Linked DNA regions of Saccharophagus degradans 2-40. The protein of the gene in region 1 binds, or shares a complex with, the protein of each later gene. Links are inferred from orthologs where the notes say so. Each region holds a gene or a part of one and is shown in the gene's direction. Other genes may lie near its edges. The genes, in order: uvrA and mfd.

Region 1 (15,259 bases):
TAAAAGCGTTGTAGAGTGTGCCGACACTATTCGCGATCGCGGCGTAAAACGCGCAGGTCCTTATCGTGTAACCCAAACTATGGGCAGCACCGCATCAGCATGCTTGGCTACGCCTTTCAAAATCAAAGGCATCAACTATTCCATCTCCTCTGCCTGCGCCACTAGCGCTCACTGCATAGGTAACGCGATGGAATTGATTCAGCTAGGCAAGCAAGATGTTGTATTTGCTGGCGGCGGCGAAGAAGAGCACTGGACCTTAACTGGTATGTTTGATGCGATGGGCGCCTTAAGCTCTAAGTACAATGACACCCCAGAAAAAGCTTCACGCGCATACGATGCAGACCGCGACGGCTTTGTTATTGCGGGCGGCGGTGGCTGCATGGTGATCGAATCCTTGGATCACGCACTCGCTCGCGGCGCAAAAATTTACGGTGAGCTCGTAGGCTATGGCGCAACCTCTGACGGCTACGACATGGTTGCACCATCTGGTGAAGGTGCCGCTCGCTGCATGCGCCAAGCAATGGCTCAAGCAGGCGTTAGCACAATCGACTACATCAACTCTCACGGCACCAGCACCCCAGTTGGCGACCTAGCAGAGCTGAAAGCCGTGAAAGAAGTATTTGGCGAAAACGTGCCTGCCATCAGCTCCACCAAATCTTTAACTGGTCACAGCCTCGGCGCAACCGGCGTTCAAGAAGCTATCTACACCATGCTAATGATGAACAATAACTTTATTGCCGGCTCAGCCAACGTTGAAACCATCGACCCAGCTGCTGAAGGCATGCCGATTGTTACCGCATCGAAAGATGCCAACATCGAAAGCGCCATGTCCAACAGCTTTGGCTTCGGCGGCACCAACGCCACATTAGTTTTCAAAAAGTATTCCGCTTAACTCCGTTTAACTACAAGCGTATTCGCGAAAACTAAAAAGGCCGCTTACTTAAGCGGCCTTTTTTATTGGCAAACTAATTTGCTCAATCAGCAAACTTACTTTTTATCTGATGCTTTTAAATCGAGCAGATGGCTATATTGAGCATTACCTTTCAACCATTGTGCCACAAGGTTCTTAAAGCCCTTTCGCCACGTGGGCAATTGGATGCCAAAGTTATCGGTACAGCGACGCCCTAGAATATTTGCACTACCCACAAAGTGGTATCGACTGTCGTCTTTACTGGCAACAGTTGGCAACTGCAAGTCTTGCTGATAATCGGCATTAAATACACGCACCAACTGGTCACCCAGCTCGGCTTCAGAGCAACTATCTGCACTGTGTAGGTGGAACACACCCCAGTTTTCAGCCCCACAAAGTATTTGCTGCGACATGGCAACCAAGGCCTTGGCCAAAAACTCTTTCGGTAAAGGGCAGCCAAAGTGATGATCCGATACAACCAACTTGCTATCGCGCTCAAGCAGCGGCGGAATTAATTGCGCAAAGACACTATCGACGGCGCTATTTAACAACCACCCAGTGCGCACGATAATTTTTTGAGAAAGGTTAGCGTACAGTGCTTCTAGCTTATTAAGCCTCACCCCCAGCTCATCCTGCGCACCGGGCTCTGCATCTTCCTGCAGAGCAGTAACAGAATAGCCTTCACCAAAAACACGGTATGAGGAGACTTGAATAATAGGAACATTATTCACTGCACAGTAAGCCACCACTTGGCTCACTTGCTCGAGATAAGCGTCATCGATATCTGCAAGAGTAGAAGGCAGTAAACTGATTATCGCGTTGGGGCGCACAGACTCCAGCCACTGCTCCCTAGCCGCGGGGTTAGAAGCTTGGGCATCATCCTGCACAACAATTTCGTACGGTAAATCTTCGAGTGTTGCCGACAGCACAGCCTCGAGCTCACGATTAGGACACCAAGATAGTATTTTAAAAGCCAAAAGGTAGCTCCATTAAGCGAGCAAAAAGAAAAGCCCTAAAGAACTTAGGGCTTACCTGCAAAACGTTATGTTTTTAGAATGGAATATCGTCGTCAAAGCTGTCCATGTCTGGCGCAGGAGGCGCAGCTGGGGCTGGAGCAGGCTGTGGACGACCGCCGCCGTATGCTGGCGCACCACCACCTTGCTGGGCAGGGGCTTGAGCAGGCGCTGGGCGACTAGGGGCATTTTGATAACCGCCGCCCATACTGTCATCGCTGCCACCGCGAGAGTCGAGCATTTGCATCTCGTTCGCGACAATTTCAGTAGTGTAACGATCTTGGCCACCTTGATCTTGCCACTTGCGTGTACGCAGAGCGCCTTCGATATAAACTTTGCTGCCCTTGCGTAAATATTCGCCGGCAATTTCCGCTAAGCGATTAAAAAACACTACTCGGTGCCATTCAGTGCGCTCTTGCGCTTGACCGGTTTGCTTATCCTTCCATGTTTCTGACGTTGCAATACTTACGTTAGTAATTGCTGCGCCACTGGCAGTGTATTTGGTTTCTGGGTCTTGCCCTAGATTACCAACAATAATGACTTTATTTACACCTCGTTGCGCCATGATTCCTCCAAATTATGTAGTGCCATCGCGATAGATATAGGCCCCGTATGACGGCAGGCACCCAATCTTTAATATCGCTATGCGAATGTCAAACGGCTATTCTAGATCATTGCTGAAAAGCCCGTCTATGATGGCGCTTTATTGCGCCGCAATCAAATCATCCAACTGGGACCTATCCAGCTCTCGATTATCTACTTTTAAATACAACAAACCTTCCTGCTCGACCCACAGAGCCTCTACTACGCCCGGCAATGTGAGTACATCAATCGCACACTGTGCGCCGCTTTCACGCTGAACGCCCATACACATGCTGCTTAAGTGGCGCGGAGTGCGCATAGATGCAGCTACTGCGAACCAAGCGGCAGCGCAAAGCGCGCCAGCAGCGAACAGGCCATCCATACCCCACAGGGTAAAAATGTAACCTCCAACAGACCCGCCAATAAACGCCCCTAAAAACTGGCTAGTGGAATACACCCCCATCGCCGTGCCTTTGGCACCTACAGGTGCAAGCTTACTGACCAACGAAGGCAAACAAGCCTCCAGCAGGTTAAACGCCACGAAAAACAGCAGCATTAGCAATAAAAACGGCCAGCCCGCCAACGGAACAACCGCTAAGCTAGCTTGCGAAACAACAAGCACAGCAATGGCAAACAAGAAAACGGGCTTTAACTTGCGATTGCGCTCAGCAACCATAATGAGCGGCAGCACTACGCCCAACGCGATAGCCAACATTGGCAAGTAAACCTGCCAATGCTTACCCCGAGGAATACCTAAACTACTTTCCACTACAACAGGAATTGCCAAGAAACAGGCCATTAGCAACGCGTGCAAAGTAAAAATACCGAAATTTAAACGCAGCAGCTCGGTGTTTTTAAGGGTTTGCATAATAAGCTCTGGCACCGCGCCACTGTCGCGGTGAGAGTGCCCTACTTGCGGCGGGCGAGGCACTAAAAAGATCACAATGCACACACCAATAAGCGCCAGTACCGCAGAAAAATAAAACACCACCGATAAGCCACCAAACGCGCCCACCGTAGGCCCTAAAATCATCGCCAGCGAAAACGACAACCCAATAGAAGCGCCAATAGCGGCCATGGCTTTGGTGCGGTTTTGCTCAGAGGTAAGGTCGGCCACCATGGCCATAATGGTACTTGCAATGGCGCCACTGCCTTGTAGGGCTCTACCAATAATTAACCACTCTACCGATTCGGCCGTACCTGCAAGCACACTGCCGGCACAAAACACCAACAAGCCTGCAATAATAACGGGTTTGCGGCCAATAAAGTCTGAGAGCAAACCAAGGGGAATTTGAAAGACAGCTTGAGTTAAACCATAAATACCAAGTGCCAACCCCAAAGTAAAAGGCGTTGCACCTGGGTAGTCGCCGGCATAAAGCACGAGAATAGGCAGCACCATAAATAGGCCCAACATCCTAAACGCATACAACAATGCTAGCGAGCTTACAGCCCGAACTTCACTTGCCAAACGATCATCCCCCAAAAAAGGCGTGCATTTTAACAGACCGGAGGACAATAGGCTGCTGCGAATACCCACCAAGTTGTCATATTCAAAATAAAACTTCTATTAAACTATTGCGCCCAACAAATGAGACGTACGCCAACAATACCGCCACTAAGGTCATCATAGCGTTCATCGGTTGGTCTTTTTTGTATTGCAACCTACAGAAATGCGGTACAATGCCGAAATATTGGCGCTTTTTTGCCTTTTTTAACCATATAATTATCATTCACTTCGCTGCACCCACACACTTTAAGTGTGCCTGTTGATATTGGACGTCAACCCTGATTGAGCATTATCAGGTCTATCTGTAGTGGTCTGGCAGTCCAAAGTAAATGTACTAAAATAAAAATCTGCAGCTGAGACACCTCAGCCCTATTGCAGTGTGAAACAACCTAGGTAAATTCGTGTTGACAGAAGCAAACCAAGCAGCGTTAGACAACAATGGCATTGCCCTGTGCTCCCCCAAAAGCAGCTTGCAAACTGGCCTACTCGCAAAGCTAATTGCTGACGAGCTGAAGCTAGACTGCACCGTGTACAAAGCTTTAAAAGATATACCTAGCGCACCCCGCGTATTGCTCATTGACTGCCAAGGTCAAGACATCGCCGCGCTGCGCGATATAGCGCACGCCTATCACGAACAACACAGTGAAGGCACTGCAGCACTTTTAAATGCCGAATATGCCAGCGAGCATGAGAGCATCTTAGACTGGCCCTGTATGTCGGGCATATTTTACGTCGACTCAGACCAACAACAGCTTATTCGTGGCCTACAATGCCTGCTAGATGGCGATTACTGGGTACCACGCAGATTGCTGCATCACTTTTTGGACAAGAACCGACGCGCGCCAAGTAAAGTGGCCCACCCGGATGTAAAACTCACTCGCCGTGAACGCCAAATTTTAAAACTAATTAAAGACGGCGCCACCAATGCGGATATCTCCACCGCATTAAAAGTGAGTGAACACACAGTAAAAAGTCACCTTTACAACGTGTATAAAAAAATAGGCGTGCGCAATCGTCTAGAGGCCAGTAACTGGGTTCGCGACCTAAGCGAAGCAGATCTTATCTAGCCCTTTCTTTTTAGAAGGGCTCTCCCAACTCAAACCATTCCCTAAAGAAGTCCGTCTTTTTCCATCTTGCGTATAAGTGACTGGCGAAACCCTCGCCAAAAGCGCTTATACTGTTGGGCTTTGCTAAACAGCAGTACAAAGCACTCAGAAATACACAAACACAAAATCGGGATTTCACGACGTGGATAAAATCGTAGTACGTGGCGCGCGCACCCATAACCTCAAAAATGTTGATATCGACCTCCCCCGCGATAAGCTTATTGTTATCACCGGCCTATCTGGCTCGGGGAAATCGTCTCTGGCATTCGACACACTGTATGCAGAGGGGCAAAGACGCTATGTAGAATCGCTCTCTACCTATGCGCGCCAATTTCTATCGATGATGGAAAAGCCCGATGTCGATCACATAGAAGGCTTAAGCCCTGCCATTTCTATTGAGCAAAAATCTACCTCTCACAACCCCCGCTCTACCGTGGGTACCATCACCGAAATATACGACTACCTGCGCTTACTGTTTGCCCGCGTAGGCGAGCCTCGCTGCCCCGAGCACGGCGAGCCACTGGCTGCTCAAACCATTTCGCAAATGGTAGATACCGTACTAAAACTGCCCGAAGGCAGTAAGGTTATGCTGCTTGCGCCGGTAGTAAAAGATCGCAAAGGTGAGCACTTACATACACTAGATGGCTTGCGACGAGACGGTTTTATTCGCGCCCGTATAGACGGCATAGTGGTAGACCTAGACGACGCGCCAGAATTAGACAAAAAGAAAAAGCACACAATTGAAGTAATTGTGGATCGCTTTAAGGTGCGCGATGACCTGCAAATTCGATTGGCGGAATCCTTTGAAACAGCTGTAAACCTCGCCGAGGGCATTGCCATTATTGCCGATATGGATGGCGATCGCCCCGACCAAGTATTCTCTGCCAAGCACGCCTGCCCAGTATGTGACTACTCACTTACAGAGCTAGAGCCGCGCTTATTCTCATTCAACAACCCCGCAGGCGCCTGCCCCAGCTGTGACGGCCTTGGGGTAAAACAGTATTTCGCCGAAGACCGAATAGTACAATTTCCCGAAGCCTCTCTCGCAGAAGGTGCCATTCGCAGCTGGGATAGACGCAACCTGTACTATTTCCACATGCTTTCGTCACTCGCAGAGCACTACGGCTTTGATGTAGAAAAACCGTGGAACAAGCTCGCCAAGAAACACCGCGAATGCATTCTGTACGGCTCAAAAGATGAGGTCATCGACTTTAGCTATGTGAATGACCGCGGCGACGTTTACAAACGCAGCCACACCTTTGAGGGGGTTATCCCCAATATGGATCGCCGCTACCGCGATACCGATTCTGCATCTGTGCGCGAAGAGCTAGCCAAATACCTCGCCACATCCAAATGCCCAGAGTGCGACGGCGCACGCTTGCGCAAAGACGCCCGCCATGTTTTTATCGACGATCGCACCTTGCCCGCTATCACCGAGCTACCAGTTGGCGACGCCTTCAACTATTTCAACAAGCTAAAATTTAAAGGCGCCAAACATGAGATTGCCGACAAAATTCTGAAAGAGCTGCGCGATCGCTTTAGCTTTTTGGTGGATGTTGGCCTTAACTACCTCACTCTAAACCGCAGCGCCGACACCCTATCCGGCGGTGAGGCTCAGCGCATTCGACTGGCCAGCCAAATAGGTGCTGGCCTTGTAGGCGTGATGTACATTCTCGACGAACCCTCCATTGGGTTGCATCAGCGCGACAACGACAGGCTGCTAAAAACCCTTACCCACCTGCGCGATTTAGGCAACACGGTAATTGTGGTAGAGCACGATGAAGATGCTATCCGTATGGCCGACTACATTGTTGATATTGGCCCTGGCGCGGGAGTGCACGGCGGCCAAGTAATCGCTCAGGGCACCTACGATAAAATCAAGAAGGCAAAGAATTCCCTTACCGCCGACTATCTTACCGGCCGTAAAAGCATTGCGATACCCAAGGTTCGCCACCCCGCGAAAGACGACACTTACCTCACCATTCGCGGCGCAAAGGGCAACAACCTAAGCGGCGTCGATGTATCCATACCTATCGGTGTTATGACCTGTGTAACGGGTGTTTCGGGCAGTGGTAAATCTACTCTAATTAACGGCACGCTTTACCCCGTAGCCGCGACCGTATTAAACAAAGCCAGCACCCTTACTGCGCAAGAGCACGACGGAATTGATGGCCTAGAGTTAATGGATAAGTGCGTCGATATAGACCAAAGCCCCATTGGCCGCACACCGCGCTCCAACCCCGCAACCTATACCGGCATTTTCACCCCAGTGCGCGAGCTCTTCGCCGGCACTCAAGAAGCGCGCTCGCGCGGCTATAAAGCAGGCCGATTCAGCTTTAACGTAAAGGGCGGTCGCTGCGAAGCCTGTCAGGGCGACGGTGTTGTGAAAGTAGAAATGCACTTTCTACCCGATGTGTATGTTCCCTGCGATGTGTGTAAAGGCAAACGCTACAACCGCGAGACCCTCGAAATAAAATACAAAGGCAAAAGCATTCACGAAGTGCTGGAAATGACCATTGAAGATGCGAACGAGTTCTTCGAAGCCATTCCTGCGGTATCCAAAAAGCTGCAAACGCTTATGGATGTGGGCTTAAGCTATATACGCCTAGGCCAAGCAGCTACCACATTATCTGGCGGTGAAGCACAGCGAGTGAAACTGGCTAAAGAGCTATCTAAACGCGACACAGGCAAAACCCTTTATATTCTTGATGAACCCACTACAGGCCTACACTTCCACGATATACAGCAGCTATTGGTGGTATTGCATCGCCTGCGCGATCACGGCAATACCATAGTGGTGATTGAGCACAACCTAGACGTTGTAAAAACAGCGGACTGGATTATTGATTTAGGCCCAGAAGGCGGCAGCGGCGGTGGCCAAATAGTGGCAGAAGGTACACCCGAGCAAATAGTTAAAGTAAAAGCCTCTCACACCGGCCGCTTCTTAAAACCTATGCTTAACGCAAAAAGCGTAACTAAATAGTATTCCGCCTTAACGGCGTAAATTAAAAATAGGCTATGTGCAGCAGTGTCTAACTGCTGCACTTTATTCCCTCCATTATTCAAACCCCGCCGGCCCTACCGCTTGTAAGTGCTGCCCCAAGGCTTCGCTGGTATATTTTTTAAAATTAGTGGCAAATAGTTTTGCCAATGCTTTCGCCTGCACATCCCAACCTCCAGCATTATGAGAAACCTGCGGGTCCAAGATAGCGCTATCTACCCCTGACAACTGCGTAGGGAATGCCAAATTAAAATAAGGCAATGTCGCGCAGGGGGCACTGTCGATAGAGCCATCCATAATGGCGTTGATTATGGCACGAGTATCTGGCAATGAAATGCGCTTCCCCTTGCCGTTCCAGCCAGTATTCACCAAATAAGCCTGCGTGCCATTCGCATGCATACGCTTGATCAATTCCCGCGCATAAACCGTAGGGTGTAAAGATAAAAACGCCTCGCCAAAGCAGGCAGAGAAAGTAGGACTAGGCTCGGTTACCCCCAGCTCGGTGCCCGCTACCTTTGAGGTAAAACCCGATAAAAAGTGGTACTGCGCCTGCTCGTCGGTAAGCTTACTTACTGGCGGAAACACACCAAAGGCATCGGCGGTAAGAAAGATAATTTTACGCGCGTGACCACCACGTGACACAGGCTTAACGCAATTTGGAATGTGATAAATAGGGTAAGACACTCGCGTATTTTGCGTTTTACTTACATCGCTATAATCCACCTCGCCATTCGCATCCACTGCAACATTTTCAAGCAGTGCATCTCGCCGAATTGCGCGAAAGATATCGGGTTCGTTTTGCTCACTTAAATCAATGGTTTTAGCGTAGCAGCCGCCCTCTAAATTAAATACGCCTTCGTCATCCCACCCCAACTCATCGTCGCCAATGAGAGCGCGCTGAGGGTCTGCTGAGAGTGTTGTTTTGCCCGTGCCAGACAAGCCAAAGAAAACGGCCACATCGCCATCGCTACCAACATTGGCAGAGGCGTGCATGGAGGCTCGGCCATGTAGTGGCAAGTAATAATTCATTACCGAGAACATGCCTTTTTTCATTTCGCCACCATACCAGGTGCCGCCAATAAGCTGCATGTTTTCAGTTAAATTAAAGGCTACAAAATTTTCAGAGTTTAACCCCTGCTGCTGCCATTGCGTATTTACAGCCTTGGAAGCATTCAACACAACAAAGTCTGGAGTAAACGCATCAAGCTGCGCCTGGGTCGGACGAATAAACATATTAGTAACAAAGTGCGCCTGCCACGCCACCTCTGTAACAAATCGTACACTTACGCGCACATCGTCGCTGGCACCGCAAAATGCATCCACAACATACAGCGGCTTATTATTAAGTTGATTGGTACACACTGCTTTTAGTCTGGTCCACGTACTTTGATCCATAGGATGGTTATCGTTAGACGCGGCATCGCTGGGCCACCAAACATTCGCCGATGCTTTTTCATCTTTAACAATATATTTATCCTTCGGCGACCGACCAGTAAAAACGCCAGTATCTACATTCACTGCACCGGTTTTGGTTAAAATACCGCGCTCGCAGCCTTGTAAATTTTCATCTAACTCATTCCTGTACAACATGTCGTAACTAGGGTTGCGCACAATTTCGCTTGCGCTTATACCCAGATTAGCTAAAAACACAGACACATCAGAAGCGAAAGGCGCACCTATTTTAAAATTCGTTTGCTGCTCGTTTAGTGCCATATACCTTCTCCCGCGTTTTATCGCTTCAAGTCACCTTCCAATAAGCTTTCAATATATTTCCAAAAGCCGCCAATAACGCAACCGTTATTGCAGCTACACTTTAAGTATAGCTTAGCGCTGCAAGGTGTCAGGTAGTTGACCAAATCTAGAAAATAAAAAAACGCCCTGAATTGGGCGTTTTACAAAAGTGTTATATTTACAACAAAATAGGCGTTAACTAGCCATAGAGTTTAGCTATATATTCTTTTGCGCTCTCGGCCCAAGTAAAGCGCGTGCTTTTCGCTTGCACACTTATTTTTTTATAAGCTTCAGGCTGCTTATGGTATAGCGCGAGTGCATCATCAAAACAGCGCTGCATATTCACCACTCGCTCGGCATCGTTAGCGCCGTCGAATACAAAACCATTCGCGTGATGAGTAACGGTATCTTTTAAGCCTCCCACACTGCTTACTAAACAGGGCTGCCCCGCGCGCATCGCTAACAACTGGCTAATTCCGCATGGCTCGAATGAGCTTGGCATTAAGAATAAATCACCATAGTGATACAGCAATTCAGATAAGGTCTCTTCGTAACCATTTAAAAATATAAAGTTGGCGTACTGCCCTGCGAGCTTAGTGAGTGCCGCTTCGTAGTGCGCAGCCCCAGAGCCAAGCATTATGAATACGCCGTCTTTGCCTAGCGAATCCAACATATTGGCCAATGCTATTTTGCCGTTTGGAGCGGGCGAAAAAAGCAACCTTACTTTTTGCTCGGTTATTCGCCCAACAGAGGTGACCGTAATACCCTTCGCTTTTTCGGCCCAAGTAAGTAAACGCCTGTCTGCCAAGTAGTGTGTGCTACTTAACTGTACGCTTGCCCCCATCCACTTTTCTACGGCAGCTAACGCTGTTGCCACCACAGTTTTTTTGGAAGGTTTTCGCGGGCTTTTAGCAGGGTAATTACAACCATTAAGAATGCCAAACAGCGCGTTCCTATCGGCTTTTTCTTGTAAATCTGCCTGTAAACGCTCGCCGCCAAACACGCCTTGCTCGGTATCGCTAGGCTGTAAAATTTCGCTCGCATAAGTAGGCGACACAGTGTGCACCACATCAGCTAAACGAATGGCCGCACGCATGGGGTTCACACAATTGCGATAGTCGGGGTCATAAATATCTGAAAGCTCGCCAGATAAATTAGGAAACCATGCGTGTAACGATGAGGGGTCACTCGTAAGCGGTCGTACGCCCTGCATGGCTAAATTATGAATGGTGTAAACAATTTTGATTGGAGCTAAACGCGCATAGTCCGCACAACGTCGAGTTAGCATTGGCAAAAAGCCAGTATGCCAATCGTGACAATGAATAACACTTGGCATTGCCAATACGTCTGTTAGTAATGCCGTAGCTACCGACGCGCAAAACAAAGCAAATTTATTAGCATCCGTTGCAAAGGGGCGATCGTTACTATCGTCGCAATATACGCGCTCACCCTGTGGCGCAAAATCGGGGTGATGAAAAATGTACACTTGCTCTGGGTGAGCGCTGTCAACTAAACGCAACAGCTCTACACTCTTCACAATACCACCAAACATAACCTTGAGCGTAGCAACGGCTTCCAACTGAGGCAGTCGCGCTAAAAAGCCATAGGAAGGCATTGCAACCATAACGTCGCACCCAGCCTCGTTTAGCACTGGCGGTAGATCTCGAATTACATCACCCACACCACCAACTTTCGCCCCGGCAAAACGCCCGTTTTCTGCCGCGAGCATTAATACTTTGTGTCTAACCATATTATTTCGCTGACGTACCCGCAGGTTGCTGACCAAGCATTTCTCGTGTTACCAACGTAACGCCTTTTTTCGTTACACGAAAGCCGCGCGCCTTATCGTGCTCGTGATCGTGCCCAATAATCATGCCCTCGGGAATCACACACGCACTATCAATAATGGCTTTTTTAATTTTAGCACTGCGATGTACTTCTACTTCGGGTAACAAAACAGATTCTTCTATTTCTGCATAGGAATGAATATGCACATCAGAAAATAAAAGTGAACTCTTAACTTTGCCCCCAGAAACAATACAGCCACCCGACACCATAGAGTCGACGGCGTAGCCTCTTCTCGAATCGTCATCGAATACAAATTTTGCTGGCGGCAACTGAGTTTGATAAGTCCAAATTGGCCAGTCGTGATTGTAGAGGTTTAGCGAAGGGTTAGGCGAAACCAATTCCATATTGGCTTCCCAGAAGGAATCCAAGGTACCTACATCGCGCCAGTAGGCCGTTTCGTTGGTATCGTGATCGCGAAAACGGTAAGCAGAAACTAATTTTTCGGCAATAATGTTTGGAATAATATTTTTGCCAAAGTCGTGTTCAGAATCTGGGTCGGCGGCATCTTTACGCAATTGGTCAAATAGGAACTCGGTGTTAAACACATAGTTACCCATAGAAGCCAAGGTGTAACCGGGTTTATTTGCCAACTCGGTTGGGCGCTGAGGCTTTTCATCAAAACGAATAATGCGGTTGTCATCGTCTACGGTCATTACACCAAACGAGCCGGCCGCTTCTTCAATGGGTACTTCGATACAAGACACAGTTAAATCTGCGCCTGTTTCAACATGGTGCGCAATAATTGCACCGTAGTCCATTTGATATACGTGATCGCCAGACAGCACCAAAATATATTTTGGCGCTTCGGCTTGTAGAATATCTAAGTTTTGATAAATCGCATCGGCTGTGCCCTGATACCAGTTAGGAGAATAACGCTGCGAGGCAGGTAATATTTCTACATATTCACCAAACTCTTTTTTAAACGAGCTCCAACCGCGAATTACATGGCGAATAAGCGAGTGCGCTTTATATTGAGTTAGGATACCTATACGACGGATGCCCGAATTGACGCAATTGGATAGTGGAAAATCAATAATTCTAAACTTTCCGCCAAAATGCAGTGCTGGCTTTGCCCTCCAATCTGTTAGTTCGTGTAGGCGGCTCCCGCGGCCACCCGCTAACACTAATGCTACTGTATCGCGGGTTAAACGACTAACATAGCGTGAATTCGGGTCAAGCATTTATTATCTCCTTATTGCCGGTGTATCTGAGCAAATAATATTTTAGTTATTAATGTTTCTTGCTTTACTTTACCTTCCAAATTTCTTTGGCGTACTCACTAATGGTTCTGTCACTGGAAAAGCGCCCGCTTCTTGCGGTGTTCATAATACTGGATGTAACCCAACTATCACGATCTTGGTATGCGCGTGCAGCTGCAGCTTGGGCATCTATATAGCTTCTAAAGTCGGCCGCAACCATCCAAGGGTCATTTGCGTTACGAATACTATGTAGAATAGGGTCGAATATATTGGGTTCAAACATACTAAAATGTCCGCACTCAATCAATTTAATTACCCGCGCTAAATCTTCATCTTGCTCTATTATCGAACAAGGTGAGTGATGTAACCGGTATTGAGGAATATCTTCCACTCGCAAGCCAAACAAAAAGAAATGCTCCGGCCCTACTGCATCCATTATTTCAATGTTGGCGCCATCGTAAGTACCGATAGTTAGCGCGCCATTCATCATAAATTTCATATTGCCCGTACCGGAGGCTTCTTTACCGGCAGTGGATATTTGCTCGGAAAGATCTGTGGCAGGACAAATTATTTCCATAGAGCTTACGCGATAGTTTGGAATAAATGCCAGCTTTAATTTTTTAGCTACGCGTTCGTCTGCATTTACAACTTTTGCCACATTATTAGTAAGTTTAATAATTAGCTTGGCCAACACATAACCTGGGGCTGCCTTACCGCCTATTAACACACAACGCGGGTCAACATCATCGCCATCACCGCGAGTAATTTTATCGTACAAATGAATAACGTGAAGAATATTTAATAATTGACGCTTGTACTCGTGAATGCGTTTCACCTGCACATCAAACAACCATTCAGGGTTAAAATCTACATCACATTTTTGTTTCACTAAAGAAGCCAATTTAACTTTATTGGCTTGTTTTACTGCGTGCCACTTATCGCGAAACAATTTATCTTCGGCAAATTTCTCAAGCTTTACAATATCGGAAAGGTCGGTTACCCACTTATCACCAATTGAACCCGATATAAGCGTAGCCAAATCTTTATTACAGTGCGCCAACCACCTTCTAGGCGTAACACCATTAGTTTTGTTATTAAATTTGTGCGGCCACAGTTGATAAAAGTCATTAAATAAACCGTCAACCAATAATTGCGAGTGAAGCGCAGCTACGCCGTTTACAGAGAAGCTACCTACAATGGCTAAGTAAGCCATTCTTACATAGCTTTCGTGGCCGTCTTCAATAATAGACATGCGACGTTGACGCGCGGTATCGCCAGGCCAGCGATGAGCAACCTCGGCCATAAAGCGAGCGTTAATTTCGTAAATAATATCTAGCAAGCGAGGCAATAGCTCACCTACAAGTCTTACCGACCATTTCTCTAGTGCTTCAGGTAATAAAGTGTGATTGGTGTACGCCATGGTTTGCGTTGTTATCGCCCACGCTTCATCCCACTCTAACCAATAGTCATCCATAAGGATGCGCATTAGCTCTGCAACGGCGAGTGTTGGGTGTGTATCATTTAATTGGAAACAGCGTTGCTTTGCAAAATTGGTAAAATCTTCGCCGTTTTCCTTCACCCAGTCGGCGATAACATCCTGCAAGCTCGCAGAGGCTAAAAAGTACTGTTGACGCAAGCGCAGCTCTTTGCCGTTTTCGCTTGAATCATTCGGGTAGAGCACCATGGTAATTTGCTCGGCCTTATTTTTTTCTGCAACCGCATCGGCGTAATCCCCTTCGTTAAACTCTTGCAAGTTAAACTCATCGGTCGCTTCGGCCTTCCAAAGTCGCAAAGTGTTTACCGTGTCATTTTGGTAACCAGGGATAGGCATATCAAAAGGTACAGCGAGTACATCCCGTGTATTTACCCAGCGCGCACATTCTTTGCCATTATCGTTTTTGTAAAACTCTGTGTGGCCATAAAACTTGATATGTCGCACATGGTCCGGGCGTTCTATTTCCCACGGGTTGCCATCTCGCAACCAATGATCTGGCTGTTCAACTTGTCGCCCTTCGCGCAAACTTTGGTGAAACATGCCGTATTCGTAACGAATACCGTAGCCCATTACGGGCAGTTGCAAACTCGCGCAGCTATCCATAAAACAGGCTGCTAAGCGGCCCAAGCCACCATTACCTAAGCCCGCGTCTTTTTCTTCGCCTTCTAACTCCTCTAAATCTGCACCGAACTCCATTAGGGATTTTTTGACCGACTCTTCCATATCTAAGTTAAGCATGGCATTGGATAAGCTGCGCCCCAATAAAAACTCCAACGACAAATAAAATACTTTTTTAGATTTAGCTAAGTTTTCTTTTTCTACCGTCAATCGCCAGCGCTCCATTAGACGATCTCTAACCGTGTAGGC
Region 2 (15,891 bases), 1.0 Mb from region 1 along the record:
AGACGGGTGTTAAACCAAATATCCCACGCCACACTGGCTTGCCGTGTATTAGTCGCTGTTACATCTAATTGCAGGCTGCCATCGTCGTGCAACCCATAGGATTTATCCAACCTCAAGCCCGTAACTGGGCTTGCGGGCAAAGTCATAGTCACCGCGTTGCCTGATATAGCATTTAGCGTTGCGCTAGCCAGCACAGTATGGGCATCTGGCGGCCATACTGCCTTTTGTTGGCGGCGCTCTAGATTTTCTGTTTGATGCAACCACCACTCAGCCTGCGGCCCAATCCAATTTATGTGCCCTAAATAGCCAATATTATCTGAGCTAGATGATACTTTTGGTGCAGGTAAACTCAGCAACCGCTCGTTTACCTTAAGTACATTGTCAGCTCCCACCAAACCAAAATGCAGGCCGCGCCCACCTATTTGCGGTGTAATGGTAAACGTTGATATCTGATTGCTTAACTGTAGTTGCTGGATATGAGCTTGCGCACCGAGCATGGCATTATTGTCGCTAGGCTTGTCACTGTCACACGCAATAACGCCAATACCTAACAGCAACCAACTAACAAATTGGATAAACCGTTTTAAGACGCACGAGCGCTGAATACAAACTGGCTTTGCAAGCGCGTTTTTTACCATTGCCATGATGCTGCACCATATATTTATTTTCTACGGGCATAAAAAATGCCGCTAGGCGGCATTCAGTTGAGAGTATAAAACAGCTTGAGTCTATACAGAGTAAATAGCTTTGAAATTAGCTATGTCTGTTTACGCGATTCAACCCATTCAACGCAGCTACGCGATAAGCCTCTGCCATAGTCGGGTAGTTAAACGTGGTGTTTACAAAATATTTAACCGTATTGGCCCCATTTGGCTGATTCATAATAGCTTGGCCAATATGAATAATTTCTGCCGCTTCAGCACCAAAGCAGTGAATACCCAAAATTTCTAGGGTATCGATGTGGAATAAAATTTTAAGCATGCCCACATCTTCGCCACTTATTTGGCCGCGCGCGGTATCTTTAAAGAATGCTCGCCCTACTTCGTATGGAATACGCGCACTGGTAAGTTCCGCTTCGGTTTTACCCACAGAGCTAATTTCTGGCAACGTATAAATACCGGTTGGCGCATCTTCAACAAAACGCATTTCTTTTTGCAACATGGCCGCCACTACCGCACGGCCTTGATCGTAAGAAGCGCTTGCCAAACTTGGCCAGCCAATAACGTCGCCCGCTGCGTAAATATTATCTACTTCAGTGCAGTAGTTATTATCTACTTTGACTTGCCCCCGGTGATTCGCTTCCAAACCGGCGTTTTCTAAATCGAGCATATCGGTGTTACCGGTACGACCATTACACCATAACAATGCATCTGCACGAATGCGCTTGCCTGATTTAAGGTTTAAGGTAACCCCTTTAGACGTTGCATCTACCGATGCACACTCTTCGCTGTGACGAACCATTACACCGTTGTCACGCAAGTGATAGCTTAGGGCATCCGAGATTTCATCATCCAAAAATTCTAACAAGCGCTCGCGAGTGTTAATTAAGTCTACCTTTAAGCCTAAGCCCGCAAATATAGATGCATACTCACAACCAATAACACCGGCACCAAAAATAATAATTGTGCGGGGCGTGTGCTGCATATCTAGAATAGTATCGCTGTCGTACACGCGCGGATGAGTAAAATCGACATCATCTGGGCGATATGGACGCGAGCCTGTTGCAATTAGTACGCGCTCAGCACTAATAACGTCGCGCACACCGTGCGAATCCATAACCTCTACCTGAGTGTTAGATAAAAAGCGTGCATTACCAGAGTGCACGCGCACCCGATTGCGTGCAAAAAACTCGGTGTGAAGTTCAACTTGCTTAGGGATAACCTGAGACGCGGCATCTAAAACAGCTGGATACGTAAGTGGTCGAGCACCACCAATATTGCGAAAAATAGGCTGCGAACCAAATTGAATAACTTGCTTTACCGTGTGCCGTAAAGATTTAGAAGGTATAGTGCCTCGGTGTGTACAATTGCCGCCCAACATCCCTTGGCTTTCAATTACACCTACTCGCAAGTCACTTTTGGCGGCCGCCATAGCCGCAGCTTCACCGGCGGGGCCAGCCCCTATTACTAAAAAATCGTACTGAAATTCAGCCATTCGAGCCTTAATCCTCTTAGTTGGTTTTTTTACTCGCGTCGTAGGCGAGATCTTTACTTGCACCGGGTAAAGTTTTTTGGTCAGTATTCTGACTCTTTTGGTTCTTTTTCTGTTCTTCTTCGCATTTTGCCGTGTTACCACCGCAAATATCACATGCAGTATCAATGCCTATCGCACTCATACCACCGCATGACCCCTTTATTGGCTTACCTGCCAGTAAAACGCCCACAGACATAGCAATAATAACCACTGCTAAAACTACTAAAGTAAGGAGAAAGACTGTCATAGATCCACCAAGTAAGGTTGAAATTGAGGGGTGTATTTTATGGTAAATTGCTCACCATCTCTAATAATAAAATAAGCAGCCAAGCTAAGCTTTTCTGCTAAGGCATAACCTTCAACTGGGCCGAGCACGTTTAACGCCGTAGCCAAGGCATCAGCCTGCGCACAACTCGCCGCCACAACCGTAACAGATGCCAAAGTGTGCGTGATGGGCTTGCCCGTTGATGGGTTAATAGTATGCGAAAAACGCTTACCATCTACTTCGTAATAATTTCGGTAATCGCCAGACGTTGCCAAACCTACATCAGTAATGGCAATAGCTTGAATGGCACCAGATTGCAGCATGCTAGGCTTTTCAACGCCTATTTTCCAATGCTCGCCGTGCTCATTAACACCAGCTACGCGTATTTCACCGCCTATCTCGACCATGAAATTTTCGATGCCTTTTTTACGCAACAAATCGGCTATTAGGTCCGAGCCATAGCCTTTAGCAATGGCAGACAAATCAATATATAGCGCATTGGCTTTTTTTATAGCTCGCTTAGTACTATCTAGGGAATACTTATCGGAACCTATTTTCGTTAACGCATTGGCAATAGCTTCATCGCTTGGGTTGCTCCCTAAAGGCTTGTCTGGCCCAAACCCCCAAAGATTGACCAGCGGCCCCACGGTAACATCAAATGCCCCCATGCTTTGAGCGTTAATTTCTTTGCTTAGCTCAAGCATAAAATACAAGTTTTCTGAAACTGGCTGCCAATCGAGCGATTGAGATTGGTTTAGCCGCGAAAGCTCTGAACTAGCAATATAAGTAGATAAAACATCGTTAATACGACGTAACTCCTCATCTACCGCGTATTGCAATTCACTTTGACTAGGTGGAGTTTTTGCCGGCACCACCATTTTAATGTGGTACTGAGTACCCATGGTTTTACCTTCCAAGCGATACACAGGCGAGGAAGACTGGCCACAACCAACAAATAGGAAAATCAGAAAAAAGAAAAGCGAGGCACGGAAAACCGGCCTCGCTTTTGGGATAGGATTACTAATCACAATAATTATTAACCGCCAAAGTCATCCAACATGATGTTTTCGTCTTCTACACCAAGATCTTTAAGCATCTTGATTACCGCCGCGTTCATTACGGGGGGACCACACATGTAGAACTCACAATCTTCTGGCGCTGGGTGATCTTTCAAATATTGATCATAAAGCACATTGTGAATAAAGCCAGTTAGGCCTTCCCAATTATCTTCTGGCTGCGGATCTGAAAGAGCGATATGCCAATCAAAGTTCTCTTTCTCTGCGGCTAGGCCATCGTAATCCTCTTGATAGAACAGCTCACGCAAAGAACGCGCGCCATACCAGAAAGAAATTTTACGAGTGGAATCTAAGCGCTTCAACTGATCAAAAATGTGTGAACGCATTGGCGCCATACCAGCACCACCACCAATAAACACCATCTCTGCTTCGGTTTCTTTCGCGAAGAACTCACCAAATGGACCGTATACAGTAATTGTGTCGCCTGGCTTCAAGCTGAACACATAAGAAGACATTTGCCCTGGCGGAATACCTTTAGAACCAGGAGGCGGAGTTGCAATACGAATATTAAACTTCACCAAACCACGCTCTTCTGGGTAGTTAGCCATAGAGTATGCACGAATACACGGCTCGGAAATTTTAGACTCTAAGTTAAAGAACCCAAAACGCTCCCAGTCACCGCGGTACTCTTCTTCAATTTCGAAGTCTTTAAACTTAACGTGATGAGCAGGTGCTTCTAGCTGAACGTAACCGCCTGCGCGGAAGTCTACGTTTTCGCCTTCTGGCAGCTTTAAGGTTAGCTCTTTAATGAAAGTAGCCACGTTAGGGTTGGATTCAACAGTGCATTCCCACTGTTTAACACCGAACACTTCTTCGGGCACTTCAATTTTCATGTCTTGCTTAACAGGCACCTGACAGCTCAAACGCCAGCCTTCGCCAGCTTCACGCTTAGTGAAGTGGGATTCTTCGGTCGGCAATATAGAACCGCCGCCCTCTTCCACAACACATTTACACTGAGCGCAAGTACCGCCACCACCACAGGCAGAAGCAAGAAACAAATTGTTGGAAGCCAGAGTTTGCAAGAGCTTACCGCCGGCAGGTACAACAATTGTTTTTTCGCCATTAACTTCAATTTTTACGTCGCCTGTGCTCACCAACTTCGCGCGAGCACTGAGGATAATAACCACCAGTGCAAGAACGATAACGGTGAACATGCCAACGCCTAATATAATCTCTAAGTTCATGTTCTAGTATTCCCCGTTGGTTACAGCGCAATGCCGCCGAATGACATAAAGCCTAACGACATTAAACCTACAGTGATAAAAGTAATGCCTAAGCCACGCAGACCTTCTGGCACATCACTGTACTTAAGTTTTTCACGAATACCTGCCAACGCAACAATGGCGAATGCCCAGCCAACGCCGGAGCCAACACCAAACACTACGCTTTCACTAAAGGTATATTCGCGCTGAACCATTAACAATGCAGCACCAAGAATTGCGCAGTTAACGGTAATTAATGGTAAGAACACACCCAATGCACCGTAAAGTGCTGGGAAGTATTTATCTAAAACCATTTCCATAATTTGTACGATGGCAGCAATTACACCAATGTAACAAATCAAACCTAAGAAACTTAAGTCAACACCTTCCAAGCCAGCCCAGGCTAATGCGCCATCGGCCAACAGGTAGTTAAACATCAAGTTGTTAACAGGAACGGTAATAGTGAGTACAACAACAACGGCAATACCCAAACCTATAGCTGCATCGATTTTCTTGGAAATAGCAAGAAACGTACACATGCCCAAGAAATAGGCCAATGCCATGTTTTTAACGAATACAGATTCTACAAAAATGCTTAATAACGCTTCCATTATGCAGTCTCCGCCGTTGCAACAGTGTTAGGGGCGATTTTGTATTCTGCAGGCTCCACTTGGCCTTTCTTCCAGCCGCGTAATGCCCAGATCAACAAACCGATAATAAAGAATGCGCTTGGCGAAAGTAGCATTAAGCCGTTAGCCACATACCAGCCACCATTGGTGGTTAGTTCAAGCAACTGAATGCCCAAAATAGAACCAGCACCAAAAAGTTCACGAATAATGGCTACGGTAATTAACAAAACGCTGTAGCCTAAACCATTACCAACACCATCAAAAAAGCTCGGGATTGGAGGGTTTTTCATCGCAAACGCTTCCGCGCGTCCCATAACGATACAGTTGGTAATTATCAAACCAACAAACACAGAAAGCTGCTTAGATATATCGTAAGCAAACGCTTGAATCACCTGATCTACAACAATTACCAAAGATGCAATTACCGTCATTTGCACAATGATACGAATGCTGTTTGGTATATGGTTACGAATAACCGCAACGAAAAAGTTAGAGAATGCTGTAACCAAAGTTAAAGCCAAACACATAACAAGAGTTACACGCAAACTTGTTGTTACCGCCAATGCCGAACAAATACCCAAAATTTGTAATGCAATCGGGTTGTTGTCGAACAGGGGTTTAAATAAAAGCTCTTTAATCTTCATGGATTAAGCCTCCCCTTTCTTCAAGTTGTTTAAGAAAGGCGCAAAACCATTCTCGCCCAACCAGAATTTAAGCATGTTATCTACACCGTTACTGGTCAAAGTAGCGCCGGACAAGCCATCTACCTTGTGCTCAGCATCAGGAGTATCAGATGAAACACTGCCTTTAATTACGGATAAAAGTACTTCGTCGCGAGAGCCGTATACTTTTTTACCATGCCACTTAGCCTTCCACATTGGGTTATCTACTTCACCGCCCAAGCCCGGTGTTTCACCGTGCTCGTAGTAGCCCAAGCCAACCACAGTATTAAGGTCAGACTCCAACGCGATAAAACCACGTAAAGTTGACCAAAGCCCATAGCCACGGATGGGCAAAATTAGCTTTTCAATACCGCCATTAGCGTTTTCTACGATATAAACGTAAGAGTAATTTTCTAAACGTCCTAAGCCAGCAACATCGACTGTTTTATCTAGCGATTCAGATAAAGCTGGGTCTTTAGCGGCTTTTCGTTGATCGTACTTAGCAGCATCAACGGCATCTGTGAATTTACCAGTTTCTAAATCTACAACCTTAATTGAGATTTGTTCAAATAGCTCTTCAACGGATTTGCTTTCATCGTACAAGCTTGCCGCCATCAAAATATTACGCTTAAAGTCCAACGCTTTGTTGGCGCTCTGCATAGGCTTCAACATAACCGATGCTGAAGATACGATTACCGAACATACGATACAAAGTACCGTCGCCACAATAAACGTTTTCTTAATAGAATCGTTATTAGCCACGTGCCAACCTCCGCTTGATATTTGATTTAACTACGAAGTGGTCAATGAGAGGCGCGAACAAGTTAGCAAATAGAATTGCCAGCATCATGCCCTCTGGGAATGCAGGGTTAACCACGCGAATAGTTACCACCATAAACCCAATTAAACCACCAAACCACCACTTACCTGCGTTCGTCATAGAAGCAGAAACTGGGTCGGTTGCCATAAAGAACAAACCAAATGCATAACCACCTACAACAAAGTGCCACCAGAATGGCATTCCGAACATGGGGTTAGAGTTAGCATCGCCGAAGTGGCTGTATACCAAGGTAGTTGCGATGGTGCCCAACAATACGCCCGCAACAATGCGGAACGATGCAATACCCATGGCCAGCAATACAATACCGCCCATAGCAATGGCTAATGTTGAGGTCTCACCAATAGAACCCTGCATCTTACCGAAGAATGCGTCCATCCACGTAAGCTGGTGAGTTAAAGCAACCATGCCTTCGTTTGCAGCAACAGAAAGAGCCGTAGCGCCGGTAAACCCGTCAACCGCAGTCCAAACTGTGTCACCAGACATGTAAGCTGGGAATGCGAAGAATAGGAATGCACGACCAGTAAGCGCTGGGTTAAGGAAATTTTTACCTGTACCACCAAATACTTCTTTACCGATTACAACACCGAAAGAAATACCGATAGCCGCTTGCCATAAAGGTAAGCTAGGCGGACAAGTAAGTGCGAATAAGACAGACGTAACGAAGAAACCTTCGTTTACTTCGTGGCCGCGCTTCATTGCGAACAACACTTCCCAGAAACCACCTACTGCGAATACCACAACATAAATGGGTACGAAGTAAGCAGCACCATATATAAGGTTATCCCAAATACTGGAAGGATCGTGACCAGCAAACAAGCTGATTATCGCTTCGCGCCAGCCAGTTAGCATACTTAGGTCTGCGCCAGCGGCCTGCAATGCAGTGTTAGCTTGAAAACCAACGTTGTACATACCGTAAAACATTACGGGGAAAGTACATAACCAAACAGTAATCATAATACGCTTAAGGTCGATGCCGTCGCGTACATGCGCGGTTGAGCGCGTTACTGAGTTGGGTTGATAAAAGATAGTATCTGCCGCTTCGTAAAGGGCATACCACTTTTCATATTTGCCACCAGGATGGAAATGGGGCTCTAGACTATCTAAAAACTTGCGCAACATAATTAGCCCTCCTTCTCAATACGTGTCAAATTGTCACGAAGAATGGGCCCATATTCGTACTTACCTGGACACACAAAGGAGCACAACGCCAAATCTTCTTCATCTAACTCTAAACAACCTAACTGCTGTGCAGCTTCGGTATCGCCCACAATAATTGAACGCAACAACTGGGTTGGCAAAATATCGAGAGGCATCACTTTCTCGTAAGCACCTACCGGCACCATAGCGCGCTCACTACCCAGAGTGGATGTAGTGAAATCGAACTTTTTACCGCCGAAAAGCTTAGAAAGGTAAATAGGCATAACCGAGAAACGGTTTGCGCCAGCAACCAAGTAATGCAGGAACGGACGATCGCGCCCTTCCAACAATACACTTACTTGGTTGTGGAAACGGCCAAGGTAAGCGGTTGGAGAACTGGTTTTACGGCCTGAAAATACAGAGCCAGAAATAATACGGTTTTCACCGTCTTTTAATTGACCAGCGGTAAGCTCTTGCAAGCTTGCACCTAAACGAGTGCGCACAACACGCGGGTCTGTTACTTGTGGGCCAGCTAGAGATACAACACGATCTACTGGCAACTTGCCGCTAGTGAAAAGTTCACCGTAGGCAATAACATCTTGATACCCAATAGTCCAAACGGTTTTGTTAGCACTAACAGGGTCAAGGAAGTGGATATGAGTGCCAGCATTACCGGCTGGGTGCACACCAGAAAAAGCTTTCGCTTCAACGTTCGCAGCCGCTGAGGTTGGTACAGAAGCACCATCAGCATGACAAACAAACACCTTGCCTTCGGTTAGCTTGGCCAATACCGCCAAACCCAATGCAAAAGCAGCTGACTTTTCGCCAATCACTAATTGCGGGTCTGCAGCTAATGGATTGGTATCCATTGCGGTCACAAAAATAGAATTAGGTACCGAGTCTAACTGGGGTACTTTACTGTAAGGACGGGTTCGCAACGCAGTCCAAAGCCCCGAATCGACTAGATTGTCGACCAACGCTTGACGGTCTGCAGAAGCGATTTCGGCTTCGCTAAAGGTTTTAAAGCTTTCTGCTTCATCCCCTTCAATGTCAATTACCACCGATTGCAACACGCGGCGTTCGCCACGGTTGATGGCTGATACGGTACCAGCCGCAGGAGAGGTATATTTTACCCCTACTGTTTTTTTATCGGTGAACAAAACCTGACCCAGCTTTACTTTGTCGCCAACTTGGACATTCATGGTAGGTTTCATACCATGATAGTCAAAGCCGATTAATGCGACAGAGCGTATTGCTGGACCATCCTCTATGGATTGCCGGGGTGAGCCGGTAATAGGTAAATCCAATCCGCGACGGATCTTGATCATACGTCTTTGCCCAAAGTTAAGGTTTAGATGAGTTTATTTACTTGAAAGCTGTACTGCCGTGACGACACAAAAAAGCCGAATAAGGGAGCGATACCGCTACAACCTTATCTAAAGCACCAATATTTATACGAAACGTGTATTTTCTTCTTGAAGGTTGGCCCGATACAGCCAAACCAAATCAGGTACTAATCGCGCAAATTCGCCACAGAATTTCGAAATTTTTCGTCAACAGACGATATTTTAGTCGACCACTTGCGATTACGCCTTACAGCGGCCTAAAAAATCGCGCCAATTATAAGGATGCACCGCCTGAATGGCCAGAGGGATAGCAAAAATTCCCTTAAAAAACAGCAAGTTTTACCCAGTAAAGCCTTTAAACATATTAACTAGGCCGTATCACCGCACCCACATGAAAACCATTCTCATCTAGATGCTTAAATAGCGAACAAATAAATATTAGCCTAAACATTGGATACAACCATTTGGCAACATTAGCAGTCTAATTTAGCTACAAGCTGCGCTCTATCACTAAACTAAAAGCGGGTTTACTGTCGCTAGCATTGAATCCCCGCTAAAATGACCGCCCTTTATACATTCATACTGCATACTAGAAGCGAACCACCACTACATGACAAGTAATATGCCCTTACCCCTACCCTCCAAGCTTGGCGATAAAAAAACTTGGGGAGGCGTTTCCGGTCTTGCACGTGTTTTTGCTTGCGCAGAAGCTGCGGCACAACACAACGGAACAACTGTCATTATTGTGCAAAGCATGACAGAGGCCGACCGGTTTGCACGCGACTTGATGCTTTTAACCAAAGGCAAAAAAAACACCCCCGAAGTTTTGCAATTCGCAGACTGGGAAACACTGCCCTACGATAATTTTTCACCGCACCAAGATATTATTTCCGACAGGATGCGCTGCCTGTATCAATTATCGAACCAAGCGCAAGCCATTGTAGTTGTGGCCGCCTCAACACTAATGCAAAGACTGGCACCGGCCAATTACATAATTGCCAACAGCTTAGTGGTTGAAAAAAACGAAACCATTAACCGAGACAATTTGTTAACCAGTTTGATAAATGCTGGGTACCAGCGCGTAGACACCGTATTCAATCATGGTGAATTTGCCATTCGCGGCGCGCTTCTCGATATATTCCCCATGGGCAGCTCGGCCGCTTACAGAATAGAACTATTTGATGACGAGGTCGACTCAATACGCACATTCGACCCAGAAACGCAACGCACCGTAGATCAAGTAAGCAAAATTGAATTACTACCCGGCAAAGAGTGCCAACTCGATGCAGAAGGCATAAGCCGCTTTAAATTAAATTGGTATGAAAACTTTAATGTAGATCACCGCGAATGCCCAGTTTTTCAAGATGTAAGCTCTGGCATATCGCCAGCGGGTATTGAGTATTACCTGCCTTTATTTTTTGAGCAAACAGCAAGCCTGTTCGACTACCTGCACGAGAATACACTCGTTATGGTAACCAAAGGCTTCGAAACCGCCGTAGAAGATTTTTGGCGCGATGCCTCTAGCCGTTTTGAAAGCCACAATATCGACATGCGTCGCCCTCTTCTGCCGCCCGCTAAAGTTTTTCATTCAGTTAGTGAAATATACAGCCAGCTTAAACGCTTTCAACGCGTGGTGTTAGAACCTACACAGGTAGAAGAACGTAGCGGCAGCGCAAACATAAAGACCCTTAGTACGCCCAATTTAAATATTGATGCTAAAGCCCAAAACCCGTTATATAAGCTTGAAGAGTTTATCTATAGTTACGACGGCCGCATCTTATTTTGCGCCGAAAGTAACGGGCGACGCGAAACATTAAAAGAACACTTCAAAAAAATAGACCTGCAACCCGAAGATGTGGCTTCGACAGATGCATTTTTACAAGGCAAATCGTCTATAGCTATTTGCGTTGCCGACTTCCAAGAAGGTTTGCATCTTAAAACCCCCAATATTTGCATTATTGCTGAATCACAACTTTTTGGTCAGCGCGTACAGCAGTATCGACGCCGCAAAGAATCGAATACCGATTTCAACGAAAACATTGTTAAAAACCTTACCGAGCTAAAAATCGGTGCCCCAGTCGTACATATTGAACACGGGGTTGGTCGCTACTTAGGCCTACAAACCATAGAGTTCGACGGTCAAAAAGATGAATTTTTAGTACTCGAGTACGCCAACGAAGCCAAGCTCTATGTACCCGTTGCCAACCTGCATTTTATTAGCCGCTATAGCGGCGCTGAAGATAGCAGCGCACCACTCAACCGACTGGGTAGTGATCAATGGCAAAAAGCGAAACGTAAAGCCGCCGAAAAACTGCGCGATGTTGCCGCTGAACTTTTAGAAATTTACGCTAAGCGCCAAGCCAGAGAAGGCTTTCAATACACTTACCCAAAAGACGCTTACGAAATATTTGCTGAAAGCTTCCCCTTTGAAGAGACGGTTGATCAGCAGCAAGCTATTGATGCCGTAAGGCAAGATATGATTTCGGCCCAGCCTATGGATAGGCTTGTGTGTGGCGACGTGGGCTTTGGTAAAACAGAAGTGGCCATGCGCGCGGCATTTATTGCAGTACAAAACAGTAAGCAAGTTGCCGTGTTGGTACCCACCACCCTGCTCGCCCAGCAGCATTACGAAAACTTTAAAGATCGCTTTGCGGATTGGCCGGTCAACGTAGAGGTTATTTCTCGCTTTAAAAGCAGCAAAGACATAAGCGAAATACAGAAAAAATTAGAAGCGGGCAAAGTCGATATATTAATTGGTACACATAAGCTAATCCAGGGCGAATTAATTTTCCCAAATCTTGGTCTGTTAATTATTGATGAAGAGCACCGCTTTGGCGTTAGACAAAAAGAAGCATTAAAAGCACTGCGCACAGAAGTAGATATACTAACGCTTACAGCAACGCCCATTCCACGAACGCTAAACATGGCCATGTCGGGCATCCGTGATCTATCTATTATCGCCACACCACCGGCCAAACGCCTGTCGGTAAAAACGTTTGTTCGTCAATCCGATAACGCCGTTATAAAAGAAGCTATTTTGCGCGAGATTATGCGCGGTGGTCAGCTGTACTACCTACATAATGAAGTAAGCACCATAGAAAAAACCGCAGCAGACTTACAAGAACTTGTCCCCGAGGCACGCATCCGAGTGGCACATGGGCAAATGCGTGAGCGCGAGCTAGAAGCAGCAATGTCTGACTTCTACCACAAGCGCCATAATATTTTAGTATGTACCACTATTATAGAAACGGGCATCGACATTCCCAGTGCGAACACTATTATTATTGACCGCGCCGATAAATTTGGCCTAGCTCAACTGCATCAGTTGCGTGGGCGCGTTGGTCGATCACACCACCAAGCATATGCCTACTTACTGACTCCACACAAAAAAGCAATGACCGCCGATGCGGTAAAACGCCTAGAAGCAATTGCCGAAGCACAAGACCTAGGCGCTGGTTTTACCCTTGCTTCTCACGACCTTGAAATTCGCGGCGCAGGTGAATTATTGGGCGATGAACAAAGCGGTCAAATGCAAGCCATTGGCTTTTCGCTTTACATGGAAATGCTAGACAAAGCCGTAGAAGCACTGAAAAGCGGTAAAGAACTGGATTTTGAATCAAACTTTAATAACAACGTTGAATTTAATCTGCGCATACCTGCACTTATTCCCGATGATTACCTGCCAGACGTACACACCCGTGTAATTTTGTACAAACGCATGGCTTCGGTTAAAAACGAGAATGAGCTAAATGACCTACAGGTAGAGATGATAGATAGATTTGGGCTGCTACCAGACCCAATTAAAAACCTCGTACGCCAAACTCGCTTGCGCTTAACTGCGGAACAGCTGGGCGTTTGCAAGGTCGAAGCTAACAACACAGGCGGTAGAATAGAGTTCACCACTAAGCCGAATATCGACCCACTTACAATTGTAAAAATGGTTCAAACAACACCACAGCATTACAGAATGGAAGGTGCTAGCCATCTAAAATTCTTTTTTGATATGGAATCGGCGGACGAACGCCTACTAACCATTCACAATATATTCGAAACATTAATGAAGTCGAGCTAACAAGCCATGAAACCAATGTTCAATTTATATAAGCATGCACTCCCCAAGGCCGCCAAACTCTTTGCTGGCTCACTGGTTGTTGCCTGCGCATTTACCTCCAATACTTTTGCTCAAACAAATTCAGATGCCCCTTGGTACCAAATTGAAGTCATTATTGTCGAACGATTAACTGCCGCCGCACAAACCGAAGTCTGGCCAAAAGATATAGTACTGGCCTACCCTGCTAAAAGTCGGTATTTAGAATTTATTGCGGAAGAAGAAACAACTGACGAGCAAATGCAAAATCAGCTTACAGCACAAGAAGGCACAATAGCACCCAGCACAGTAGAAGCAGACCTAGCCGAGAAACCTTTCATCCCGCTAGCCACAGCAGACCAACAGCTAAACAGTATTGCTAAAAGGATAGCGCGCACCAATCACTTACACCTTTTATTCCACCAAGCTTGGCGCCAACCTCTTACAGGCGCCGACCAAGCACCAGCTATAGTGGTGCAAGCTGGCAAACAGTTTGACGACCATTACGAGCTAGAAGGCTCATTAAAAGTTAGCGTAAGCCGCTACTTACATATAGATTCAAATTTATGGCTAACAGCCTTCGAAGCGAATTACGGCCAACCACAAGGACAATGGCCAGAACTGCCTGAAGCGCCATTTAATGTTGCAAATATTGTTATCGAACAGCCTATTAGCAACGAATACGGTGACGATAACGAAAACCTACTTGGCGAAAACGTTAATCAATCTGCAGAACCTGCACCTTCGGAAATCAGCTCGCAACAGCTAGATAGCCTACTATTTGCTGAGCCTACTACCGATAATCTTGGAGGCTTTAATTTTAATACAGGCATGAAACCCGTAAATGAAGCACCTGAGCCCGAGAAAATTAAGAATTTCGTGGTTACACAAATCGTAACTTTGCAGCAGCAGCGAAGAATGCGAAGTGGAGAACTTCACTATATAGACCACCCCAAATTAGGCCTACTAGTGAAAGTAACACCATACGACCCCAGCGCATCGAGTGGCGCAGAAGAAACACAATAATTTAGACACAGCCAATAAAAAACCCAGTGCAGATTAGGCAAACACCTAAACTGCACTGGGTTTTCTAAATGCTTAAAGAGTATAAGTTATTAACCTATAAGGGCAACATCGTCAGCGTGAAACCCTTTATCGCCCTGCTGTAACGAAAACTCTACAGCCTGACCTTCATTGAGTGATTTGTATCCTTCACCTCGAATACTGCGGTAATGTACAAAAATATCATCACCTTCTTTTTCTTCCGTGGCGCCAGCAGTAATAAACCCATAACCGCGCGCATTATTAAACCACTTAACTGTTCCTTTCGTTCTATCTGACATTAACATACCTCTTTGTACGACGTTGTACGCATTATTTTTATTTTAAGGTAATAAAACTATTACCAAGTGTTATGGACAATATGATAATTCCGAAATACGTTGCTAGAAATAGTTCACACTTTGACCGATTAGGTATTCGGCTTTTCCTACACAGCCTTCTAACTCTGCATTTATTGCCTCTAGGGTTATTAAACCAGCCGACAAACCGGCCGCCCAATTAACCACCAAACAGATCGAAGCGTAATCGATGCCGAGCTCTCTAGCAAGCGCCGCCTCTGGCATTGCGGTCATTCCAACTAGTGAGGCGCCATCGTTTTTTAATTTTTTTATTTCAGCTGCCGTCTCTAAACGCGGCCCTTGCATACACGCATAAACGCCGTTGCGCACAACTTTATCGCTGCCAAATTCTTTTTCAAATGCGGCACTCGCTTGAATTAACGCGTTGCGCACACGCCCTTCAAATGGGTAAGTAAAATCGATATGGCTCATACCATCTTCGAAACTATCAAAGAATGTACCTTCGCGCCCAAAGGTGTAATCAATTAGCTGATCGGGAATAACAAGTACACCCGGCCCACACCTTTCACCAATGCCGCCTACAGCATTAGCTGCAATAATATGAGAGACACCTAACTCTTTAAGCGCGTAAATATTGGCCCGATAATTTATTTTGTGCGGCGGTAATTTATGCTCACCGCCGTGACGAGCTAAAAATACAATATTATGCCCGCCCATTGAGTATTCAATTAAGCCACCCACAGACCCATAAGGGGTATTAACTGGGTTTAAAGCTTTGGCGTTGTTGGCAGACGCCATAGTGTAAAACCCAGACCCGCCAATAACTGCTATTTTATTTGGCATTTAGCCCCCTGTGTTTAACCACTAAAAATAATAAATACCGGGCGCATTACGCAGCAGGCCTTCGGCATCCATCCCCATACCAAATACATATTTATCTGGCACATTAAAACCAACAAAATCGGGGGGTGATACCAATTGAGCCAAACCTTCTCGCGTTTTATCTTTGTAGGCGAGCACCACGGTTCGTACAGATTCTGCGCCACGGTCTAAACAATACTGCTTTACTCTATCGATGGTAATGCCATCATC

What was found.
Region 2: the proteins of uvrA (region 1) and mfd are in contact, whole or in part, in a crystal structure (PDB 4DFC), measured with the Escherichia coli proteins. The link is inferred for Saccharophagus degradans 2-40 from one-to-one orthologs.

The regions. Positions count from the first base shown.
Region 1 is NC_007912.1:1,265,639-1,280,897, reverse strand. Bases 4,896-8,301 are described here. They hold uvrA (excinuclease ABC subunit UvrA), read left to right. Parts: upstream 4,896-5,260; coding sequence 5,261-8,101; downstream 8,102-8,301. Other genes in these bases: pckA (phosphoenolpyruvate carboxykinase (ATP)), read right to left, coding at 8,177-8,301; SDE_RS05230 (LuxR C-terminal-related transcriptional regulator), read left to right, coding at 4,896-5,079. Also shown: fabB (beta-ketoacyl-ACP synthase I), read left to right, coding at 1-892; SDE_RS05250 (sugar nucleotide-binding protein), read right to left, coding at 988-1,887; ssb (single-stranded DNA-binding protein), read right to left, coding at 1,961-2,488; SDE_RS05240 (MFS transporter), read right to left, coding at 2,627-3,973; more of SDE_RS05230, read left to right, coding at 4,414-4,895; more of pckA, read right to left, coding at 8,302-9,832; SDE_RS05215 (glycogen synthase), read right to left, coding at 10,050-11,600; glgC (glucose-1-phosphate adenylyltransferase), read right to left, coding at 11,602-12,879; SDE_RS05205 (glycogen/starch/alpha-glucan phosphorylase), read right to left, coding at 12,944-15,259. UniProt on the Escherichia coli protein: The UvrABC repair system catalyzes the recognition and processing of DNA lesions. UvrA is an ATPase and a DNA-binding protein. A damage recognition complex composed of 2 UvrA and 2 UvrB subunits scans DNA for abnormalities.
Region 2 is NC_007912.1:2,283,932-2,299,822, reverse strand. The notes cover bases 9,586-13,623. They hold mfd (transcription-repair coupling factor), read left to right. Parts: upstream 9,586-9,961; coding sequence 9,962-13,423; downstream 13,424-13,623. Other genes in these bases: SDE_RS09385 (peptidoglycan binding protein CsiV), read left to right, coding at 13,430-13,623. Also shown: SDE_RS09440 (DUF4380 domain-containing protein), read right to left, coding at 1-644; sthA (Si-specific NAD(P)(+) transhydrogenase), read right to left, coding at 754-2,154; (Na+)-NQR maturation NqrM, read right to left, coding at 2,171-2,440; SDE_RS09425 (FAD:protein FMN transferase), read right to left, coding at 2,437-3,360; nqrF (NADH:ubiquinone reductase (Na(+)-transporting) subunit F), read right to left, coding at 3,495-4,718; nqrE (NADH:ubiquinone reductase (Na(+)-transporting) subunit E), read right to left, coding at 4,739-5,347; SDE_RS09410 (NADH:ubiquinone reductase (Na(+)-transporting) subunit D), read right to left, coding at 5,347-6,009; SDE_RS09405 (Na(+)-translocating NADH-quinone reductase subunit C), read right to left, coding at 6,013-6,789; SDE_RS09400 (NADH:ubiquinone reductase (Na(+)-transporting) subunit B), read right to left, coding at 6,782-7,987; SDE_RS09395 (Na(+)-translocating NADH-quinone reductase subunit A), read right to left, coding at 7,990-9,333; more of SDE_RS09385, read left to right, coding at 13,624-14,464; SDE_RS09380 (cold-shock protein), read right to left, coding at 14,554-14,781; SDE_RS09375 (S-methyl-5'-thioinosine phosphorylase), read right to left, coding at 14,884-15,642; SDE_RS09370 (hypoxanthine-guanine phosphoribosyltransferase), read right to left, coding at 15,664-15,891. UniProt on the Escherichia coli protein: Couples transcription and DNA repair by recognizing RNA polymerase (RNAP) stalled at DNA lesions. Mediates ATP-dependent release of RNAP and its truncated transcript from the DNA, and recruitment of nucleotide excision repair machinery to the damaged site.